One region of the Lacticaseibacillus jixiensis genome, then DNA from elsewhere that is predicted to be linked to it. Evidence: predicted binding sites of a transcription regulator. Region 1 holds the regulator's gene; the other holds the start of a gene.
The links. Region 1 encodes HrcA, which represses chaperone genes, less so after heat shock. Its sites were predicted from a motif close to TTAGCACTCNNNNNNNNNGAGTGCTAA; they were not measured.

Region 1 (3,426 bases):
TGCTTGAAATGCAGAAAGTCATGGCAGAACACCCTGAAGAAAAGATCGAAACCGTGTATGTCGGCGGCGGCACCCCGACGACGCTGACGCCGGCGCAACTGGATAAGCTGTGCGTCGGGATCCGCGAGTATTTGCATTTTGATCAAGGGGAGTTCACCTTCGAAGCCAATCCCAATGACTTGCAAGACACCGCCAAGCTCCAGGTACTGCATGATAACGGCGTCAATCGCTTGTCCATCGGCGTGCAAAGCTTCGATGATGAGATCTTGAAGCGCATCGGGCGCATCCACCGGGTCAAAGATGTTTATCAAGCCATTGCCAATGCCCGCAAAGTGGGTTTTGATAACTTATCCATCGACTTGATCTTCCGCTTGCCAGGCCAAAGCCGCGACAATTTCTTAAAGAGCCTGCATGAAGCACTGGCTTTGGACCTGCCGCATTATTCAACGTATTCACTGATCTTGGAGCGCAAAACGATTTTCTACAACTTGATGCGCAAAGGCAAGCTCACCTTGCCCAGCCAAGACGTGGAAGCTGATATGTACCAAGATGCCATTGATTTGATGCACGCCAACGGCCGCGAGCAATACGAAATCGCTAATTTTGCCAAGCCGGGTTTTGAATGCCAACATAACTTGTTATATTGGCAGAATGCCCATTACTTCGGTTTCGGCGCCGGGGCGTTCGGCTATATTGGTCGTGATCGCTACCACAATTTCGGCCCGATCCAGCAATATCTCGCGCCGCTGCATGAAGATAAGCTGCCGGTGATCGAACATCACTTGGTGCCGCTTGAAGAGCAAATCGAAGAAGAAATGTTTCTTGGACTGCGCACCAGAATGGGTGTCAGCCGCCAGCGCTTTGCCCAGCGCTATCATCTCAAGCTCGAAGATGTTTATGGTGAATTGGTGCCGAACTTGGTGGCTCAAGGCCTGATGCAAGACCTTGGCGACCGTATTAGGTTGACCAACAAAGGAATGTTTTTAGGCAATGAGGTGTTCCAGCAGTTCTTGTTGGATGATCCATTGGTGTAAACCATAAGCTGTCGCACTGGGCGACGGCTTATTTTGGCAAAGGCTTATCAGACTTAAGGCGGTTGCGGCGCGGCGCATGATTGGCGATACTGAAACAAGGCATGACGTGGTGTTGATGGCGATAACACTGGGATTTTTTCGCAATTTAGCACTCTGGGGGTTGACTATGCTAACGGTGGTTGCTAGTATAGTAATTGTGAGTTAGCACTCAATCAGTGTTAGTGCTAAGAAGAGGGTGGCAATATGTTAACGAAACGCCAGCTGCTCGTCTTAAAAGAGATCATCCGGAGCTTCACGGAAACCGGCCAACCAGTCGGGTCTAAGACTTTGATGGCAGAATTGCCGATCCATGTCAGCTCGGCAACGATCCGTAACGACATGGCGGCACTTGAAGAAGCAGGCTTGATTACCAAGACCCATAGCAGTTCCGGACGCGTGCCTTCAACTAAAGGCTACCGCTACTATTTGGACAACTTGGTCGAACCGGCGCAAGCAGCACCGGCGGAAATCGCCGCGATCCAACAAGGCTTCGGCGGACATTTCTACAAGATCGATGAGATCGTTGAGCAATCAGCGCGGATTTTGTCGAATCTGACCAATTACACGGCGATCACCTTAGGCCCGGAAGTCGCGAATCTGCGCTTAACCGGCTTTCGGATGGTGCCGTTGGGCAACCATCAAGTGATGGCGATCTTGGTCACTAACAATGGCAATGTGGTCAACCAGTTGTTCACCTTGCCAGGAGAAATCGATACTGACGAAGTCGAAAAGGCGATCCGCATCGTCAACGATCAACTTGTCGGCTTGCCATTGAGTCAAGTCGCTCAGAAGCTGCAAAGCGACGTGCCGGCCTTGTTGTTCAAATACATGGCCAGCCCCGATGGCTTCTTGGATGTGTTCGGCAGCGTCTTGAAACAAGCCGCTGCTGAGCGCTTCTATGTCGGTGGCCGCTTGAACTTAATGGATTATCTGGATGATTCTGATGTGCGCCGCGTCAAGCAGATCTTCTCCTTGATCGATGACGACACAGGAGATATCAATCAATTGATTGGTCCGGTCAAGCCTAGCAACACCGTCCATGTGCGCTTGGGCCACGAGTTGACGCCGGAGGTACTAGACGACTTGAGCTTGATCACCGCCAGTTACTCGGTTGGCGACCACGGCACCGGCATGATCGCCTTGCTGGGCCCAACGCAAATGCCGTATTCCAAAATGATCGGCTTATTGGACGCCTTTCGTGAAGAACTGGCCAAGCGGCTGACCGATTATTATTCACACTTTGATGGGTGACCATACTGAATGAAGGAGGCCGCTATGGCTGAAGATAAGAAAGCACCGGAAACCAAAGCAGAATCGAAAGACCAAACAACCAAAGAAACGCCTGAGCAAGCAAAACCAGCAGCCGCAGACGCTAAGCAAGCCGATAAGCAGGCTCAGCCGTCGTTGAAAGACGAAATCGCCGCTGAAATGGCGCAAGATCTCGACGAACAAGTTGATAACGCCGACGTTGATGTGGCGAAGCTGCAACAAGAGCGCGACGATTTCGAAGACAAGTACTTGCGCGCCGCTGCTGAAATCAGCAACATGAACAACCGCTTCAAGAAAGAGCGTGCGACCTTGTTGCAATATGATGGTCAAAAGCTCGCCACTGCTGTGTTGCCTGTGTTAGACAACTTGGAGCGGGCCTTAGCCAGCGCCAAAGATGATGATGATCCGTTGAAGAAAGGCGTCGAAATGGTTTATAGCCATTTAGAGTCAGCCTTAACCGAGAATCACGTTGAAGCCGTACCGGCCGAAGGCAAGTTTGACCCAACCATGCATCAAGCCGTGCAAACAGTGCCGGCAGACGACGATCATCCTAAAGACACCATCGTGCAAGTCTTGCAAAAAGGCTACAAGATGAAAGAACGGGTGTTGCGGCCAGCAATGGTCGTGGTAGCACAGTAAGCCGCCGCGTCGAGCCGCTTCGCTTTGGTATCGTCGAGCTGCGTGGCGCAACGCGGGTGCAGCTAGCTACGTCAGCGTACTCGAGGCAAGAAGCGCCTCAAGCACGCTGACTAGGCTACCTGACCCGCTAAAAGCGCGCCGCTTCGCTCTGGTATCGTCGAGCTGCGCAAAGCACGCGATTGTGTGTAAGTTGGCTCAAGCTTATGGCAAAACCGGCCATCAGCTTAAGCCAGCTTACACACATCGCTAAATTCGCTTTGCTCCGCTCTGGTTCACTTGCCGGCGCCTGGCAGGCTATGGCAATTAAAATTAGTTAATCAAAAATTTAGAAGAAGGTATGACAATGAGTAAAGTTATTGGGATCGACTTAGGGACCACCAACTCCGCTGTTGCGGTGCTTGAAGGTGGCGAACCGAAAATCATCACCAACCCAGAAGGCAACCGT
Region 2 (3,426 bases), on a different contig from region 1:
GATCCCAGTTTGAACGTCGCCTTCTTCTTTAAGCGCCGCAACAGCCTTCATTGCGTCAACCAAAGCGACACCGCCGCCGGCCACGTAACCTTCTTCAACCGCGGCACGTGTCGCGTTCAAAGCATCTTCGATCCGATACTTGCGTTCCTTAAGTTCAGTTTCAGTTGCAGCACCGACCTTGATCACAGCAACCCCGCCGGCCAACTTAGCCAAGCGTTCTTGCAGCTTCTCACGATCAAAGTCAGAAGTGGTTTCTTCGATTTGCTTGCGGATGATGGCAACCCGTTCGTCGATGGCAGCCTTGTCGCCAGCGCCTTCAACGATGGTCGTCTTATCCTTGGTGATGGTGACCTTGTTGGCAGTCCCAAGTTGTTCTAACTTGGTGTCCTTCAAGTCTAAGCCAAGATCAGAAGTGATCACAGTACCGCCAGTCAAAGTGGCGATATCTTGCAGCTGTTCCTTGCGGCGATCACCAAAGCCTGGTGCCTTAACCGCAACGACATTGAAGGTCCCGCGAATCTTGTTGAGGACCAAAGTTGGTAATGCTTCACCATCAACGTCGTCAGCAATGATCAATAAGGCCTTGCCTTGTTGCACGATTTCTTGCAGCAATGGCAATACATCTTGGATGTTGGAGATCTTCTTGTCAGTGATCAAGATGTATGGGCTGTCCAAATCGGCTTCCATCTTATCATTGTCAGTGACCATGTATTGAGACAAGTAGCCGCGATCAAATTGCATCCCTTTAACAACATCGGATTCAGTCTTGATCCCTTTGGATTCTTCGATGGTAATAACACCGTCGTTGCCGACTTTCTCCATGGCATCGGCGATCAATTCACCGACTTCTTCGCTGGCGGAAGAAACGGATGCCACTTGGGCGATTTCCTTCTTGCCGGAAACGATATGGGAAATGTTGTGCAATTCCTTGACCGCAGCGTCAGTGGCTAATTCGATCCCCCGACGGATACCAACCGGGTTAGCACCAGCGGTGACGTTCTTCATGCCTTCACGGATGATGGCTTGGGCCAAAACAGTCGCAGTGGTGGTACCATCACCGGCGATGTCGTTGGTCTTGGTTGCGACTTCGGCAACCAGCTTGGCACCCATGTTCTCGTAGTGATCTTCTAATTCGATGCCCTTGGCGATGGTGACACCATCGTTGGTGATTTCAGGGGCGCCGTAAGACTTTTCCAGCACCACGTTGCGGCCTTTCGGGCCAAGGGTGGTTTTTACTGTGTCTGCTAACTTGTCGACACCTGCCAACATGGAACGGCGAGCTTCTTCAGAGAACTTAATTTCTTTTGCCATGTGTGCATTCACCTCATAAAATTGATTTTATATATTTAACGCACGCAGCTTTGTGCGCGCTGGATCAATCGCGTTACTTGTTGCTCAGTCAACGATGGCCATGAGATCCTTCTCGTGTAAGACCAGGTACTTCTCACCGTCGTTCTTCACTTCAGAACCTGCATACTTGTCATAAACCACGACGTCGCCAACCTTGACGCTGAGCGGTAAGACTTTGCCTTCTGGGGTGCGGGCGCCATCGCCCACAGCAACGACCTTACCAGATTGAGGCTTCTCCTTGGCGTTATTGGCTAGAACGATCCCACCAACGGTTTGTTCCTCTTCTTCAACGACCTGCACGATAACACGGTCTCCTAATGGCTTTAACAAGGCAATCCCTCCATAACAATGATTTGAATTTTAGCACTCATATTGTCTAAGTGCTAACCACAACTGCTACTATAACGAGTTTGGCTAAAGAATGCAACCCTAAAATAGCAATCTTTGCCTCAGAGTGCTAGATTTTAACAAGTGCTTAAACTCAAGCCCACTCGTGACGCGCCTGCAGCTGGGGTGATACACTAGAAGCAACATTGTGAGGAGGCCCCAACATGCAAACGCGTCAATCTCGCCACCGCCAGTCGCCAAGACCAGCGTGGCGCCGCTGGCTTTTCCTGATCGTGGCTGTTGCGCTGTTTTCAATTGGCGCATACGCCTTGCGTCTATACAGTCAAACCAAATACGCTGTTGATGCCACTTATTCCGGATTAACCAGTCAAAAAGTCTCAAGCGACATCAGAAACAAGAAGCCTTTTGCCGTGTTATTGCTGGGAGTGGATACCGGCGCGTATGGTCGCTTAGATAAGGGGAATTCCGATACCATGATCGTCGCGGTGGTCAACCCCAAGCAAAAAACCACCACCATGGTGTCGATCCCGCGTGACACTGTGGCGCAACTGATCGGCACCAAATCATTCAACATGCAAAAGATCAACGCCGCTTATAACGTTGGCGGCTCAGACATGGCGATCAATACCGTCAAAAAGCTGACTGACGTTCCGATCAAATACTACATGACCATCAATATGGGCGCATTAGAGAAAGTTGTCGATGCGGTGGGCGGCATTGACGTTGATGTGCCATTCTCCTTCTCTGATTCACACACCGGCGGCCAACACTTCACCAAAGGCAAGATGCACCTTAACGGCGAATATGCGTTGGCTTATTCGCGGATGCGCCATGAAGATCCCCAAGGCGACTATGGCCGCCAAAAGCGTCAACAGCAAGTAATCAAAGCAATTTTAAAGAAGGCGATCTCTTTTCATAGTTTGACCAACTTCACCAAGCTGCTTAAAACCGTTTCTTCTAACATCAAAACCAACTTGACCTTCTCCGACATGACCAGCATCTTTACCAATTATCGTGCCGCGGCAGGAAAGATCACCAGCGGCACTTTGCAAGGCGCCAGTGCCAATGTATACTCCAACACCTACGGCAGCTATTTGAGCTATCAGATTCCTTCTAACGACACCTTGCAGCAAACCTCTGACAAGCTGCGCCAAGCGCTGGGCCTGCAGCCAACGACGCTTAACAACGAAAACATCAAAGAAAACAACGCCAACGCTGGTTTCTCCTGGACCAGCGGAGTGACGCAAACCTATACGATCTACAATCCGGATCTTTAACAATAACAACAAATATCCCTGGCTCACCAACCGTGTGAACCAGGGATGTTTGTCGTCATACCGCTGCCGATTGAGGAAATTCGCGGCAATCGTTTGTGATGATGTCACTCGGCTAAATGTAATAGCCGCTTTAAACTGTATCACTCAAGTTGTGGGATCTGGCTTGATCTTGCAGCAGACACTGCACTTTCACGAAGATTCGCATATGGCAACGTTAACATTCGCTGATTTTTCCACAATGATGATGCCCTGTTGCGCGGCTTAAACAATTTGCTCAATCCTACACCATTACTAAATTGATCTCCTTGATTGCTGCAAATAAAAAACCGCTTGGCTAGCTGAAAGCGGCTAGACAAGCGGGTCAAACGCTGATTTATTCTTGGGTATCAGGTTCAGATAAGTTGGCGCCATAATGTTCCAGGAAGTAGATCAAAGTCTGCAACTCGGTAGC

Region 2: a site for HrcA is predicted at 1,711-1,737, ahead of groES (co-chaperone GroES). Genes of this name have one in related genera too.

What each region holds. Positions count from the first base shown of each region.
Region 1 is NZ_BAAFPR010000006.1:15,604-19,029, reverse strand. It holds gene hemW (radical SAM family heme chaperone HemW) at 1-1,034, shown strand, start outside; gene hrcA (heat-inducible transcriptional repressor HrcA) at 1,278-2,324, shown strand; gene grpE (nucleotide exchange factor GrpE) at 2,349-2,981, shown strand; gene dnaK (molecular chaperone DnaK) at 3,325-3,426, shown strand, end outside.
Region 2 is NZ_BAAFPR010000002.1:60,856-64,281, forward strand. It holds gene groL (chaperonin GroEL) at 1-1,311, opposite strand, end outside; gene groES (co-chaperone GroES) at 1,396-1,680, opposite strand; gene ACGG90_RS01680 (LCP family glycopolymer transferase) at 1,902-2,975, shown strand; gene ACGG90_RS01685 (redox-sensing transcriptional repressor Rex) at 3,349-3,426, opposite strand, start outside.